3 regions of the Actinomadura sp. NPDC023710 genome follow, and region 3 is predicted to be linked to each of the others. Evidence: riboswitches for the same ligand, from Rfam matches in the RefSeq annotation. Region 3 holds a riboswitch; each other region holds the start of a gene.
The links. Region 3 has a riboswitch for S-adenosylmethionine ahead of thrC (threonine synthase). Riboswitches for the same ligand answer to the same signal wherever they lie in the genome.
Positions count from the first base shown of each region.

Region 1 (5,303 bases), on a different contig from region 3:
CTGGGCGGCGCGCTGGTCGGCCCAGGTGGCGAGGCCGGGGAGCTGCTGCGCGAGGACGGTGCCGCCCGCGGGCGAGCCGGAGTTGATGGCGAGGAGCCAGTGGTGGTCCGGCCAGTAGCGCAGCGCGACGGTGAACGGCAGCGCGATGTGCTCGGTGCCGGGCCCGGACGCCTCGGCCAGGCGTTCGGGCGAGGTGAAGACCGGGACGACGGTGGAGCCGTCGACCTCACGGGTCTGCCACGGGAAGCCGGGGCGGCCCGGACGCAGTGAGAAGTCCATGTCGTCCGGGACGGGCAGCAGCACGTCGGTGGCCGCCAGCGTCTGCAGGAACAGGTCGTGGTCGTTGTTCGCGGCGGCCCGCAGCAGCTCGCGCTCCACGTCGTTGGCCGGCTGGAACTCCGGGCGCGGCGCCTCGCGGGGCAGGTCGCGGTGCTGGTCGCGCAGCTCCTCCCACGGCGGGGACGCGCGGCCGACCTGCGGGGGGCGGCCGTCGCCCTCGGCGACCTGCCGGACGAACCAGGCCGGCAGCCGCGCCTCGATCGGCAGGGCGGCGGGGACTCCGCGCGCGGGGGCGTCCACGGCGAGCCACCAGCGGCTGTCCGGCCAGCTCTCGGCGATGTCGCCGAACCGGACGGTCATGAAGTGCTGGTAGGACGGCCCGAGGCACGCCCGCATCGCCGCCGCCGACGTGTAAACCAGGACGTGGACCCGGCCGTCCTCCTCCTGGGTGGGCCACGACGGCTGGGCCTCCCCCGCGAGGACGCCGTCCACCAGGTCGGGCGGAACGGGAACGACGAGGTCGGCGTCCGCGAGGAGGCGGAAGTAGCTCTCCTGGTCGCCGGCCCGTACGGTCTCCTGCAGTCGGTGCTCCAGTTCCGACGTGGGTCGCCACGCGTCGGCCACGGTCGCCACCCCCTGTTTCTAGCGTGCTCGTCCCCGCGCGACTGCCTACGCTACATGGGCGAACAGGACCAAAGAGCATAATCATCTGACTGCGCGCGAGAGTTCCCAGGTCGGAGGCTGTCAGCGCGCAGTCAACGCGGCGAGGGCGGTGAGCAGCCGGTCGATGTGCTCCTCGTCCGTCCCGATGCCGATGCTCGCGCGGACGGCGCTCCGGTCCTCGCCCAGCAGGTGCCGGACGAAGGGGTGGGCGCAGAACTTCCCGTCGCGTACCCCGATGCCGTGCTCCTCGGACAGCGTAAGCGCCACGTCCCGCGCGTTCCAGCCGTCCACGGTGAACGACACGATTCCGACGCGCGGCGCCCGCTCCCCCCACAGCGTCAGCTCCCTGACGCGGGGGAGCGCCGCGAGTCCCGACCGCAGACGTTCCACCAGCTCCTCTTCGCGAGCGGCCAGGTCGTCCCAGGCGGGGGACAGCGTCTCGCACGCGGCGGCCAGCGCGAGGGCGCCGAGGACGTTCGGGGAGCCCGCCTCGTGCCGCTGCTCGGCGGAGGGCGCCCACCGGGTCGTCTCCCCGACCGAGGCGCTCGCGCCGCCGCCCTTGAGGTAGGGCTCGGCGGCGCGCAGCCAGTCGGCCCGCCCGGCGAGCACGCCCGCACCGAACGGCGCGTACAGCTTGTGCCCGGAGAACGCGACGTAGTCGAGGCCGAGCGCGGTCATGTCGAGGGGGCGGTGCGGGACGAGCTGCGCCGCGTCCACCGCGATACGGGCGCCGTTGCGGTGCGCGACGTGCGCGAGCTCCTCGATCGGCCACAGCTCGCCGGTGACGTTGGACGCGGCGGTGACGACGAGCAGCCGCGACCCGATCGGGCACGAGCGCAGCGCGCGGTCGGCCGCCGAGAGGGCCTCGGCCGGGGTGGCGGGCGCCGGGAGGCGCACGGCGCGCTTCCACGGCAGCAGCGACGCGTGGTGCTCGCTCTCGAAGACGACGACGCTCGTCCCGGCCGGGACGGCGTGCGCGAGCAGGTTCATCGCGTCGGTCGTGTTGCGCGTGAACACCACGGCCGAGCGCCGCCACGCGCCGAGGAACGACCGCACGGTCTCCCGCGCGTCCTCGTAGGCGGACGTCGTGACCTGGGACGCGTACCCCGCGCCGCGGTGGACGCTGCTGTAGTACGGCAGCGCGCGGGTGACGGCCTCGTGCACCGCCTCCAGACAGGGGGCGCTGGCGGCGTAGTCGAAGTTGGCGTAGGGGACGTGGCGGCCGTCCCGCACCGGAACCGGGACGTCCGCTCCGATGACGCGGGGAAGCGGGCGAACCCGGACCCCCTCGGGGCGCGTCACAGCAGGCGTGATGGGGGAGCGGGCGAGCAGCGTGGGCATGCCGGAACCTTCCGGGTCGGGGACCCCGGGATGTCCGTCGGGATCCGCGCTTGCCGGAACGCGGTGCCGCGTCCGGCCAGGTCCTCACCCGGGGCACCCCATCGCGGACGAAGGGTTGCCGGCCAGCAAGCCGGGGCTTTGCGCTGGCGCTCATGACCTCATGCGGAAGTATATGCGGAGCCGATCGGGGATCAAGGGGAGGGTGCGATGCGGTACGGGGTGGTTCGGACGCTGGCCGGCGGCGCGCTGGTGCTCGGCGCCCTCAGCGGGTGCGGGGCGCTGGGCGGCGGCAACTCCGGCCAGGTGTGCACCGACACGAAGAAGGCGTTCCAGCAGTACGTCACCCAGGTGCGGAGCCTTCCGGCGGCGGAGCCCGCGCAGTGGCGGCAGGCGACCGAGCAGCTCGCCGGACGCGTCGACGGGCTCGCGAAGCAGGCCGACGACGCCGACCTGAGCAAGGCGCTCAAGGCGGAGGCGGGCAGGCTCCGCGCCGCCGCGCCCGGGGTCGGCACCGGCGACGTCTCCCAGCTCGACAGTGTGATCAGGGAGACGCCGGCCACCATCGGCAAGGCCTGCGACTAGAGGCGGGCGCGGGGGCTACCCGCCGGTGCCGGGGCGGCCGAGCGGCCCGTCGCCCGTTCCGCCTCCGGGGTCGCCGCCGGTCCCACCGTCGCCTCCGTCGCCTCCATCGCCCCCGTCGCCGCCACCGCCGGGCTGCTGCGGCGGGATGATGGTCGGCAGGTCGGTGGGGGGCGTCGGGATGTCGGGACGTTCCGTGGACGGCGGCGGCTCGACCGGCCCGCCCGTGTCCGGCGGCTGCGTGCCGCCCGGCGGGACGTCCTGCGTCGGCCCGCCCCAGCCGCCGCCGGGCGTCATCGACGGCTCCCCGAAGGACTCGGGCTCGTAGCCCTTGATGTTCACCGCGTCCGACATGTACGAGCGCCACATCTGGGCGGGCAGCTGCCCGCCGTACGCGCCGTACCCGGGGATGTTCAGCGGCTTGCCGTCGCTGCGGAACATCGAGACCGTCGTCGCCATCTGCGGGATGAACCCGTTGAACCAGATCGCGCGGCCCTCGTCGGTGGTTCCGGTCTTGCCGGCGACGTCGCGGCCGTCGGGCAGCTGCGCGCCGGTGCCGGTGCCGCCCTGCACGACCTTCTGCATGGCGTAGGTGGCGTCACGGGCGACCTGCTGGCTGAACGCCCGCTCGCCCTTCTCGGCGAACGTGCGCTTGTGGTTCTCGTTGTCGGTGACCGACTTCACCACGAACGGCGTCCGGTGCACGCCCTCGGAGGCGAACGTCGAGTACACGCCCGCCTGCTGGACGGGGTGCAGCGACACGACGCCGAGCGGGAACGTGGCGGCGTCCCGCTGCGCCGGCTTCATCTGCGACCCGGGGATGCCCATCTTCTCGGCCATGGCGACGATCTTCTTGTTGCCGATGTCCTGGCCGAGGTTGACGTAGGCGGTGTTGATCGAGTGCTCGGTGGCGGTGACGAGGTTGACCGTCCCGAAGTTCTCGTTGCTGTCGTTGTGGATGGACGAGCCGTGGAAGTACTGCGGGGAGCTGCCGTCGTAGCTGGTCGACAGCGTCTTGCCGTCGTCCAGCGCGGCCGCCAGCGCGATCGGCTTGAACCCCGACCCGGCCTGCGCCCAGTCGCCGAAGGCGCTGCTCAGCGCCTCCTCCAGGTAGCCGCGGCCGCCGTAGAAGGCGAGCACCTGCCCGGTCTTCGGGTCGACCGACACCGCACCGGTGCGGATCTTCTTGCTCATCCCGTTCGGGGCGTTGTTCGCGACGGCCTGCTTCATCGCGTCCATCAGCCGCTTGTCGAACGTCGTGGTGATCTTCAGCCCGCTGCGGTTGATCTCGTCCTCGCTGTAGCCGCGGCGCTCGGTGAGCTCCTTCTTGGCCACGTTCACCATGTAGCCGCGCTGGCCCTTGAGGACGTCGGTGATCTTCTCCTTGCCGGGGGCCGGGAAGGTCAGCGAGGCCGCCTCGGACGAGGTGAGCGCCCCGTCCCGGACCATGTTGCCGACGATCGCGCGCCAGCGCTGCTCGGAGTAGGCGCGGCGGGGACCGGTCGGGTCGGCGAAGTTACTCGGCTGCTGGATCGCGGCGGCGAGGTAGGCGCCCTCCGCGGGCGTCAGCTTCGAGACGTCCTTGTTGTAGTACGCGTGCGCGGCGGCCTGCACCCCGTAGGCGTCGCGGCCGAAGTAGATGGTGTTGAGGTACTGCTCGAGGATCCAGTCCTTGTCCTTCTCCCGGCCCACCTTCAGGGAGACCATGACCTCCTTGAGCTTGCGGGTGACCGAGCGGTCCTTGCCGATGCCGCCGTAGTAGTTGCGGACCATCTGCTGCGTGATCGTCGAGCCGCCCTGCAGCTGCTTGCCGGTCGCGGTGGACCACAGCGCCCGCGCCGTGCCCTGGACCGACACCCCGGGGTCGTCGTAGAAGCTGCGGTTCTCCGCGGCGATCACCGCGGCCCGCGTGCTCTCGGGGATCTTGTCGAGCTTGACCGCGTCCCGGTTCATCCCGGTCTTGGCGATCTGCGTCTTGCCGTCGGAGTAGTAGAACGTCGGCCCCTGCGCGATCGCCTGCTCCTGCGCCGACGGCACCGGCGTGAACACGTAGGCGACGCCGAACGCGGCGATGCAGAACCCGATGAAGCCGAGGATCAGGAACAGCGCCCGGCGCAGGAACCGCGACCTGCGGCTGCGCGGCTTGCCGGGCCCTTTGCCCCCGCCGCCCCCACCGCGCCCGGAACCGGGCGGCTGGCCCCCCTCATGGGAGCCCCGCTGGGTCGAGTCGCGCTTGGCGGCGGCCATGCTCTTGGTATCTCCGGCCACCGCCCCATCGACACCATCAACCGCAGTGACTTCATCAGACGCACCGACCTCGTTCGCCGCGCTGACCTCGACAGACGCACCCACCCCATCGGCCGCGCCGCCAGTGTCCGAAGCGATCACGTCGTCAGGCACGATCACCTGATCGATCGCGGTGGCTTCGGTCGACGCGGTGT
Region 1 is NZ_JBFAGB010000002.1:63,986-69,288, reverse strand. It holds gene AB0H37_RS02405 (SseB family protein) at 1-912, opposite strand, end outside; gene AB0H37_RS02400 (aminotransferase class V-fold PLP-dependent enzyme) at 1,024-2,283, opposite strand; SAM riboswitch class IV at 2,325-2,441, opposite strand; gene AB0H37_RS02395 (hypothetical protein) at 2,491-2,865, shown strand; gene AB0H37_RS02390 (transglycosylase domain-containing protein) at 2,881-5,303, opposite strand, start outside.
Region 1: linked by a shared signal. The riboswitch ahead of AB0H37_RS02400 (aminotransferase class V-fold PLP-dependent enzyme) and the one ahead of thrC (threonine synthase) in region 3 are both predicted to bind S-adenosylmethionine.

Region 2 (5,303 bases), on a different contig from region 3:
CAAGTTCCCGGGCACCGGTATGGCGAAGGTCTGCGATGCCACCGACCTGGACGTGGTCATCACGAACGCTCCGGTCGATCCGGACACGGGGGCGGCCCTCGCGGATGCCGGAGTGCAGATGCTGGAGGTGTGAGGTGCTCGGCGTCCGCTGAACCGCTGCGGCTGGCGCCGGTCCAGACCGGGCCGCGTTCAGCGCCGGCTCGGATAGGGCCTCGGCGCCGGGGCCGTTCACGGAACGTGCTCACGCGCTGGTCATCGGGCTATGGCTGAGGGAAAGCATCCGGATCGCTTCAGCGGAACAGTGGAAGCGTGGCTTCACGACAACGACTCCGCCTTGGCGGAGCATGCCGTCCCAATGGCCAGACGGCGGTGGTGGACGTTCGTGGTGGCGGCGCGGCCTTTCTCTCCGCCCATCCGGCCGCACTTCCGAACACGGCCGTGGTGGACGGCTACACCGGCGCTCTGGAGGTCGCGTTCGCCACCCTGGCGGTCGCCGCGTGCCTCGTCCCACCGCTCATCGCGCAGTCCCCGGGTGCTTCGTGATCCATCCGCTTCTTCTTCCAGCCCAACCACGACGCCATCGTGGAGCCCCTGCCGCTCGCCTTCGTACCGGACGGGCGCTGGTGATGCCACCCCGTCCGGCTCGGGTGTTCATTTCGCCGTTCATTGTCCGCTACCGCCAATCTTCCTGCGGTGGACGGGCCACCTCGTCCTACGACCCCAGCGGCTGCGGCGACCCCGGCATGGGGGCTCGGTGGCCGCGGAAGGCCGCCTCCAGCGCGATGCGCCAGTAGCGGTCGGCCTGGGTGCGGGGGCCGAGGGAACCGAGAAGTTCGAGGCTGGCCAGGCCGTGCACCAGGGCGTTGAGGTGCGCGGCGACGTCGTGGGGGTCGGCCGGGGCGAACCAGCCCGAGTCGATGCATCGTGCGACCGCGCGGACCAGTGTGTCGAACGTGCCCTGTATCTGGGCCAGGGCCGCTTCGTCCGGCCGGAAGTCGGCGATGGGGCGACCGAACATCAGCTCGTACAGGTGTGGGTTGGCCAGGGCGGCGGTCCGGTAGGCCTGTCCGAGGGCCATCAGGTCGGTCTCAGGGTCGCCGTCGGTCGGTACCGCGGCGAACGTGTCGGCAAGCCGGGCGAACCCTTGCAAGAACATCGCGCGCAGCAAGCCGGCCTTGTCGCCGTAGAGGTTGTAGACGGCCGTGGTGGAGGTACGGACCTCTCGAGCCAGGCGCCTGGTGCTCAGCGACTGCGGGCCTTCCTGGGCGAGTAGTCGTCCGGCGGCGTCCAGGAGGTCCTGGCGCAGTTCGTCGTAGTCGCGGGCACGTGGGCGGGCCATTTGACAATCGTATCGCAACGGTGTTCCATAACAGTGTTCCTAAACTGTACTACGGGAGGCCGCTGTGCCCGCTGAAACTGATCTGCATGTCGTCCTCGGCGCTGGAGGGGCCGTCGGCGCCTCTGTGGTTCGCGAGCTCGTCTCCCGGGGGCATCGCGTCCGCGCGGTCAACCGCAGCGGCCGGGTGCCGGCGCTGCATGGTGTCGAGGTCCATCAAGGCGACATCACCACTGTCGTGGGCGCCAAGGCCGCCTGCGCCGGGGCCGAGGTCGTCTACCACTGCGCCGCCCCTGCGTACGTCCGATGGGTGGAGGACTTCCCCCACATGACCGACGCGGTGCGCCAGGGCGCGGCCGCCGCCGGCGCCAAGCTGGTTTTCGCCGACAACCTGTACATGTACGGCCCCGTCGACGGGGCGCTGACCGAGGACCTGCCCTACGCCGCCCGCAACCCCAAAGGGCGGACACGCGCCGCGATGGCCGAGGCGCTGCTGGCCGCCCACCGCTCCGGTGAACTGCGCGTCGCCCTCGGCAGAGCCTCCGACTACTACGGCCCCGGCGGCGTCAACACCGTCGTCGGCCCGACGGTGTTCGCGGCGGCGCTCGGCCGGAAGACCGCCCGCTGGGTCGGGTCGCTCGACGAGCCTCACACACTCAGCTACCTGCCCGACATAGCCCGGGGCCTCGTGACGCTCGGCAGCGACGCGCGGGCGGACGGCCAGGCCTGGCACCTGCCGACGGCGCCGGCCGTGACGGGCAGGGAATTCCTCGGCTTGGTGCTCTCCGGGCTTGGCCGGCCCGGCAAGACGGCGGCGCTCGGACGCCCGATGCAACGCCTGATCGGCCTGTTCGACCCGACCGTCCGTGCCCTCGGCGAGACTTGGTACCAGCGCGACCGGCCGTTCGTGAGCGACACCTCGAAGTTCACCGCCACCTTCGGTCCGTTCGCTACGACACCGCACACCGACGCCATCACCGCCACCCTCGACTGGTTCCGCGCCAACCCGACCCCGTGACCGGCCAGTCGGTCAGTGCCCGCGGCCCACCTCAAAGTCACCCCTCGCACGACGAACTTCGACAGGGACGGGAAGCCAGGCACCGCTGTTCACCCGCTAGGAGACCGACTCGATGTAGCCGTCGGGCCGGACCACCATGGACGGCAGTCCCTCGGAGGGCACGGAGACGGGCCGGACGGCATCGTCTATCGCGGCCAGAACCGGAGCCGGGGCGAACGTCCCGGCCAGCGGGTGACTGTCGGGTGGCACGGGAAGCCTGGTAGCGGTCCCCGAAACCATCTCTGCGAGGTGGCGCTTGGCCTCGGGCAGCTCGATCAGCTCGGCAACGACCGCCCGCAGTGCCTCACTGTGCGGGTCGGTGCGCAGAAGGGCGCTCTGGGCGAGGGTATTGCGCACGACACGCTCGGCGGCAGCCGAGATTGGCCGCGTCCTGTAGCCCGACGTTGAGCCCCTGGCCCCCCATCGGGGAGTGCAGGTGCGCGGCGTCCCCCGCCAGCAGCACCCGGCCGCGCCGGTACTCCCGCGCCAGGCGGGCATGATCGGTGACACGGACTCCTCCGTCGAACCTGCCGACCGTGACCTCGGCACCGCTGACCCGGCGGACCGCGGCCGCGAACTCCGCCCGGCATCACCGGACCGCGCCCGGCCGCCCCGAGCCGGTCGAATTCGGCGACCACGATCTCGCCCGGCGGCGGGTTCACGAACATCAGGCCGCCCCGGGTCCGGTGCACGCCGGGCTCCACGAGCCCCGTCGGCTCGAGCGAGGCATGCGCCATGAGCACGAACATCGCCGGATCGGTCTCGTCGAACGCGAACCCATCGCGAACGACCCCGCGCCCACCATCGCAACCCGACCAGATCCAGTAGCGCCCGGGCCTCCCCCACGCACGGACCGCGCAACGAGCCCGGGCGGCGACCTGAGGCGGGCGGCGGCTCCCCGAGTCTTCGGTCGTCCAAATTATAGTATTCCGACCGTTTTTATATGGTATGTTTCCTCGCGTCACGAGTTCCAGCGCCAAGCCCCGGCTTGCTGGGCGGCAACCCTCCGACCGCGGTGGGGTGCTCCGGGTGAGGACACGGTCGTCTGCCGGACATGCGACGACAAGCGCGGATCCATAAGGGCCGCGTTCCCCGAGGTTTCGGGGAACGGTGACGTGCGCTCGCCGCACACCCATCGCTGTGCCGGCTCGGACATGGAGGAGCAAGACGTGGAAAGGCGATCGGCGTTCGCCGTCATCAGCGCGGTGGCGCTGCTGGCCGCCGCGGCGTGCGGGGTGGACACCGCCGACACCGGCGGCTCGGGCAAGGGCGGCGGGAAGGAACTGACGGTCACGGTGTTCTCGGGGCCGTGGGAGGACCTGTTCAAGAAGTCCTTCGTCGAGCCGTTCGAGCGAGACACGGGCGTCAAGGTGAACCTCGTCCCGGGCGCCAACGCCGAGTGGCTGACCCAGCTGCGCGCCTCGGGCGGCAAGAACCCGCCGTTCGACCTGGTCGTGCTGACCCCCGACGCGGCCCGGCCGGCCGTGGCGGGGAAGTTGGTCCAGCCGCTGGAGACCGGGAAGGTGGGCAACTGGAGCGACCTCGACCCGGTGGAGATCGAGAAGAACACGGTGTCCGGGAAGAGCTACGGCGTCCCGTTGACGATCGGCTCGACCGGCCTGCTCTACCGCACCGACAAGGTCAAGCAGGCACCGGTCGACTGGCAGGACATCTTCGACAAGAACCTCTGCGGGCACGTGGCGCTTCCGCCGCTGACCTACAACCCCGGACTGGAGTTCTTCAGCGCGCTGGTGACCGGCCAGGGTGGAAAGCTGTCGGATCCCGCGGCCGTCGACAGGGCGTTCAAGCAACTGGAGCAACTGAAGGGCTGCGTGTCGTCCTATCCGGCGAACGCAACGGCCGTGCAGAGCGCCATCCAGAACGGTGAGGCGTGGGTGGTGCCGTACTGGGACGGGCGGGCCTTCGCGATGGCCCAGGCCGGCAGCAAGGTCGGCTTCACCTACCCGAGGTCCGGCGCGGTCGGCGCGCTCAGCAGCTACTTTCTGACCGCGGACAGCAAGAAGACGGATCTGGCCTACAAGTTCCTCGGGTACGTCACGAACGCGACCAACCAGAAGACCTTCGCCGAGGGCAACTGGTACGCGGGTTCCAACAGCAAGATCGACTACAGCCCCGCCTTCAAGTCGAAGATCAAGTACGGCACGGACGTCTACCGGAAGTTCAACTGGGTGGACTACGACGTCGCCACGCCGAAGCTGAACGAATGGCAGCAGCGGTGGAACGAGATCTTCCGCTGACCGGCGCGCCCGCGGGCGGCGCCCCGGCCACCACCGGGTCCGCCGAGGGCGGGCACGTCGAGATCGAGGGCCTGGCCGCCGGCTACGACGGCCACCGCGTCCTGGACCTGGACCGGTTGTCCGTGAGGCGCGGCGAGTTCCTGTCGATCCTCGGGCCGAGCGGCTGCGGCAAGACCACGCTCCTGAACGCCATCGCCGGGTTCGTGGCGCCCGAGAGCGGTCGCATCCTCGTCGACGGCGCCGACATCACCGGTCTGCCACCTCACCGGCGAGGACTCGGCATGGTCTTCCAGAACTACGCGCTGTTCCCGCACCTGTCCGTCGCGAGCAACGTCGCCTACGGAATGCGGGTGCACCGGGTGCCCAAGAGGGAGCGCGCGGAGCGGGTCGCCGAGGCGCTGCGTCTGGTCGGTCTCGAGGAGTTCGCCGACCGGCGCCCACGGGCGCTGTCCGGCGGCCAGCAGCAGCGGGTGGCCATCGCCCGCGCCCTGGCCACCCGCCCGGCGGTGCTGCTCCTGGATGAGCCGTTGTCGAACCTCGACGCCAAACTGCGCCGGGAGATGCGCGTGGAGCTCCGCAAGATCCAGCGGAGTGTCGGCACGACCATGGTCTTCGTCACCCACGACCAGGAGGAGGCGCTGTCGCTGTCGGA
Region 2 is NZ_JBFAGB010000047.1:27,744-33,046, forward strand. It holds gene AB0H37_RS37840 (DeoR/GlpR family DNA-binding transcription regulator) at 1-133, shown strand, start outside; gene AB0H37_RS37845 (hypothetical protein) at 373-543, shown strand; gene AB0H37_RS37850 (TetR/AcrR family transcriptional regulator) at 713-1,339, opposite strand; gene AB0H37_RS37855 (NAD-dependent epimerase/dehydratase family protein) at 1,404-2,354, shown strand; gene AB0H37_RS37860 (hypothetical protein) at 2,451-2,750, opposite strand; partial or broken gene AB0H37_RS37865 (FAD-dependent monooxygenase) at 2,698-2,916, opposite strand; SAM riboswitch class IV at 3,353-3,468, shown strand; gene AB0H37_RS37870 (extracellular solute-binding protein) at 3,563-4,651, shown strand; gene AB0H37_RS37875 (ABC transporter ATP-binding protein) at 4,618-5,303, shown strand, end outside.
Region 2: linked by a shared signal. The riboswitch ahead of AB0H37_RS37870 (extracellular solute-binding protein) and the one ahead of thrC (threonine synthase) in region 3 are both predicted to bind S-adenosylmethionine.

Region 3 (5,303 bases):
AGCTGCAGTACGAGCGGCTCGTCACCGACCCCACCGACGAGCTGACCCGGCTCTGCGGCTTCCTCGGCGAGGACTTCGACACCGAGATGGTCCACCCGGAGGGCCTCGCGAAGCGGATCGTCCCGTCCCGCAAGAAATGGCACGGCCGCACGCACGACGCCGTCACCACCAACCGCGTCGGCTCGTGGGCCGAGCGCCTCGACGCCTGGGAGATCAGCCTGGCCGAGGCCGCGTTCGGCGAGCGGCTCGCGGAGTACGGCTACGAGCCGAGCGGCCTGCCGAAGCCGTCCGCGGCCCAGCTGGCCCGCTTCACCCGGACCGCCGCGCACCGCCGCATGGCGCAGAGCAAGGCGGTGCTGCGCGAACGCTGGAGGCAGCACTACGAGCCGAACCCCGTCGAATGCCTCCTCACCGCCGGGCAGTCCGCCGGCACCGCCCCCTGACCGGACCCGCGGCGTGTTGCCCTGACGCCCGCAGTGCAACACGCCGCTCCCTCCAGCGGTGTCATCGTGGGGGGCGACCCCGCACCCTGGGAGGGCGATAACCGCCGAGGCGGTCGGTCAGTCCAGCGCGGCGAGCTGGTCGGCGAACCAGCGCTGCGGGGGGAGGGCCGTCGCGGCGTCGGCGAGGCGGGCGCAGCGTTCGGCTCGCCGGGCGCGCGGCATGAGCAGGGCCTGGCGCAGGGCCTCGGCCGTCTGCGACACGTCGTAGGGGTTGACCATCAGCGCGTCCTCGGACAGCTCGGCGGCCGCGCCCGCCTCTCGCGACAGCACGAGCGCGCAACCGTGCCGCGACAGGACGGGCCCCTCCTTCGCGACCAGGTTCATCCCGTCCCGGATCGGGTTGACGAGCAGGACGTCGGCCAGGCCGTAGGCGGCGAGGGAACGCGGGTAGTCGTCGTTCACCTGCAGGATCAGCGGCTCCCAGTCGGCCGTGCCGAACTCGTCGGAGATCTGCTCGGCCATGCGCCGGACGGCCGCGGTGTACTCCCGGTACTCGGGCAGGTCGTAGCGGGACGGGTACGCGAACGCCAGGTGCACGACGCGGCCGCGCCATTCGGGATGGTTGACGAGCAGCTCCCGGTACGCGGCGAGGCCGCGCACGATGTTCTTGGACAGCTCCGTCCGGTCGATCCGCACGATGAGCCGGCGGTCGCCCACCTGTTCGCGCAGCGCGCGGGCCCGTTCGACGACGTCCTGCTCGGCGGCGCGCCGGCGCAGCGCCGTCCCGTCCACACCGAGACCGTGCACGCCCACGCGCGTGGTGTGGCCCGAGCAGGAGACGGTGCGGGCCACGTGGTCGACGCGGGCACCCGGCAGCAGCTCGCAGCAGTCGAGGAAGGCCGACGCCCACCGCTCGGTGAGGAAGCCGGCGTGGTCGGCGCCGAGGATGCCGAGAAGGATCTGCGCGCCGATGTCGTCCGGGAGCAGGCCGAAGTACTCCGGCGGCGCCCAGGGCGTGTGAGAGAAGTGCACGATCTTCAGGTCGGGGCGCCGGTCGCGCAGCATCCGGGGAGCCAGCGACAGGTGGTAGTCCTGGATCGCCGCCTTCGCGCCCTCGGCGGCGTCCCGTGCGAGGGCGTCCGCGAAGGCCGCGTTGTACGCCTCGTAGGACTGCCAGTCGCGCCGGGCGCGGGCGTCGAAATGCGGGTTGCGCGGTGTGTCGTACAACAGGTGGTGGACGAACCACAGCGTCGAGTTGGCGACGCCGTTGTAGGCGCGGTCGAACGTGGCCGCCGGGATGTCGAGCATCCGCACCGCGGCACCGCCGGTCTCGTATCCGGCGAGGTCGAGGCGTCCGTCCGGGGAGCGGCGCGCGGCCGTGCGGTCGGCCTCGCCGAGGCTCGCGCACACCCAGAGAACGTCCGCGCCGCCGGCGGACGGCTCCCGCTCCGTCCCGGCCGGGCGCGGCGGGCCCGGGTCGCGGGGGGCGCCCGTGACGGCGGCGAGGCCCGACACGAGTCCGCCGCCCCCGCGCCGCATGGTGAGCCCGCCGTCGTCCGACAGCGAGAACGACACGGGCCCCCGGTTCGAGGCCACCAGCACTTGGCTCATACGGGAAGGGTCTCAGTTGCGGCCGAGGCGCATCAAAGTGACCCGCGAGGTGGCCGTCATCGCCGGGGCTTCTGGCCGTTCCGCCCGATTAGTCATCCACCCAGGGGGTATCCGGCGGCAATGAGCAAGTCCGAGACGACGAAGACCGTGCTCGTCGCCGGTGCAGCGAACCTCATCCTCGCGATCACGAAGCTGTTCGCCGGCCTGCTGGCCGGGTCCAGCGCCATGCTCGCGGAGAGCGCGCACTCGGTGGCCGACACCCTGAACCAGGGCTTTCTCTACACCTCGCTCCGGCGCAGCGAGCGGCCCCCCGACCGGCGCCACCCCTTCGGATACGGCAACGAGCGGTACGTGTGGTCGCTGCTCGCCGCGTTCGGCATCTTCGTGGCCGGCGCCGGGTTCTCGATCTTCGAAGGCATCCTGACCATGACCGGCCACGGCGGCGGTGGGACGACGGTGTGGCTCGCCTACGCCGTCCTCGGCCTCGGCGCGGTGCTGGAGGGGGCGTCCTGGCTCCGCGCCTTCTACCAGGCCAAGAAGGAGACGCGCGAGAACGACCGCGACCTCGTCGAGCACGTCCGCAAGTCGCCCGACGTGACGTTCAAGACCGCGCTGTTCGAGGACACCGCCGCGATGATCGGCCTCGCCCTCGCCGCCGGCGGGCTCGCGATGCGCCAGATCACCGGCTCGGAGTTCTGGGACGGGCTCGCGTCCGTCCTCATCGGGGTCCTCCTGGTCGTCCTCGCCTTCTCGATCGGCCGGGAGAGCATGGGCCTGCTCATCGGCCGGGCGGCCGACCCCGCCGAGCAGCGCGAGATCCGCGCCGAGATCCTCGGCGCCCCCGGCGTGACCGGCGTGGACGAACTGCTCACCATGCACTTCGGCCCCGAGCAGCTCCTCGTCGCCGCGAAGGTGCACTTCTCCGACGACATCAGCGCCGACGAGGCCGAGGACGTCGCCGGCGAGATCGACCGGCGGCTCCGGGAGCGCGTCCCGACCGTCCGGCACGTGTTCCTCGATCCGACCCAGCGCGTGATCAAGACCTCCGCCGGGTAACGTCTCAATCGCTGGACCCGCCTGTCTGGCATCCGGTCAGTTCATGTAAAGTCACGCATACGAGCTCAAAGCGCTCGTGATCGACAACTTAATACCGCTCATCCAGAGGGGTGGAGGGACCGGCCCTGCGAAGCCCCGGCAACCACCCGGCTGTGGCGCGTCGCGATCCTGCGAGGCCTGCCGGGAGATGGTGCCAACTCCGGCCTGCGACCAAGGTGGCGCAGGGAAGATGGGGAGAAAGGCCTCGCCCTCATGGCACTCACGCCTGCCACAGACCTCGGACCGGCTACCGCTCTCGTCTGCCGCGAATGCGGCACGTCCCGCGACCTCGGGCCCTTCTACGCGTGTGAGGAATGTTTCGGCCCCCTGGAGATCGCCTACGACTTCGGCGGCGTCACCCGGGAGGCCATCGAGTCCGGGCCGCGCAACATCTGGCGGTACCGCGGGCTGCTGCCCGTCCCGGGCAACGTCGCCGACACCCCGAACACCGAGCCGGGCCTGACCCGTCTCGTCCGCGCCGACAACCTCGCGGAGAGCCTCGGCCTGCAGAGCCTGTGGGTGAAGGACGACAGCGGGAACCCGACCCACTCGTTCAAGGACCGCGTCGTCGCCGTGGCGCTCGCCGCCGCCCGTGAGCTGGGGTTCAAGGTGCTGGCCTGTCCGTCCACCGGGAACCTCGCCAACGCCGTCGCCGCCGCGGCGGCCCGCGCCGGGATCCGCAGCGCGGTGTTCGTCCCGTCGAACCTGGAGTCCCAGAAGATCATCACGACGGCCGTGTACGGCGGGACGTTCGTGACGGTCGACGGCAACTACGACGACGTCAACCGGCTCGCGTCCGAGATCGCCGGCGAGCAGGACGACTGGGCGTTCGTCAACGTCAACGTCCGCCCCTACTACGCCGAGGGCTCCAAGACGCTCGGCTACGAGATCGCCGAGCAGCTCGGCTGGCGGCTGCCGGACCAGATCGTCGTGCCGGTCGCGTCCGGCTCCCAGCTCACCAAGATCGACAAGGCCTTCCAGGAACTGATCAAGCTGGGCCTGGTCGAGGACAAGCCGTACCGCGTCTTCGGCGCCCAGGCCGCCGGGTGCGGCCCGGTCGCCGCCGCGTTCAAGGCGGGCCACGACGCCGTCCGACCCGTGAAGCCCGACACGATCGCCAAGTCCCTCGCCATCGGCAACCCCGCCGACGGCCCCTACGTCCTGGACGTCGCCCGCCGCACCGGCGGCGCCGTCGAGGACGTGACCGACGAGCAGGTCGTCGAGGGCATCCGGCTCCTGGCCCGCACCGAGGGCATCTTCGGCGAGACGGCCGGCGGTGTCACCGTCGCGACCCTCCGCAAGCTCGTCCAGGCCGGCGCCCTGGACCCGGGCGCCGAGACCGTGATCATCAACTCCGGGGACGGCCTGAAGACCCTGGACGCCGTCGCCCCGGTCGTCGCGCCGTCGGCGAACATCGCCCCGTCCCTGGAGGCGTTCCGCGCCGCGGGCCTCGCCTGAGAACGAAGGAGCAGCATGAGCAGCGTGTCCGTCCGTATCCCGACGATCCTGCGGACCTACACCGGTGGCGAGTCCGAGGTGAAGGCCGAGGGCACGACCCTGCGCGCGGTCGTCGCCGACCTCGAGGCCAGCTACTCCGGCATCTCCGCCCGCATCCTGGACGACGCGGGCAAGATCCGCCGGTTCGTGAACGTCTACGTCGGTGACGAGGACGTCCGCTTCGCCGAGGGCCTCGACACCCCGACGCCCGAGGGCGCCCAGATCTCCATCATCCCCGCGGTGGCGGGCGGCTGACGTCCGTCTCGTCCCCAAAAGCCCCGGCACGTCCACCGTGCCGGGGCTTTTGCTTGCACATCTGGGCGATTCCCCCTTCTTCGGAAACCGATTGCCCCAGTGAATGCCGGATTGTGTGACTGTTCGCCCCGTCCGTCCAAACGCGCATGGAAAAAGCTTTAGCGAGCGCCCGTTATGCGGCTCTGATCTTGATCACCACCACTCCGTCACTTGGGTTTTTTGCTGGCCGCAGCCTGGAAGATTGATCCCGGAGTGGCGCTCCTGGGGGCGCCGATCGGCATACGAGAGTGAGGAAAGGCATGAAGCGCATTTTGCGCACGATGGCCGTGACCGGGATAACGATGGGGGCGGCCGTCCTCGCGGCTCCCTCGGCCATGGCCGACATCAACTTCTACGAGGTGG
Region 3 is NZ_JBFAGB010000041.1:5,248-10,550, reverse strand. It holds gene AB0H37_RS35530 (sulfotransferase) at 1-443, shown strand, start outside; gene AB0H37_RS35525 (trehalose-6-phosphate synthase) at 561-2,054, opposite strand; gene AB0H37_RS35520 (cation diffusion facilitator family transporter) at 2,175-3,110, shown strand; SAM riboswitch class I at 3,206-3,346, shown strand; gene thrC (threonine synthase) at 3,363-4,607, shown strand; gene AB0H37_RS35510 (MoaD/ThiS family protein) at 4,623-4,901, shown strand; gene AB0H37_RS35505 (hypothetical protein) at 5,201-5,303, shown strand, end outside.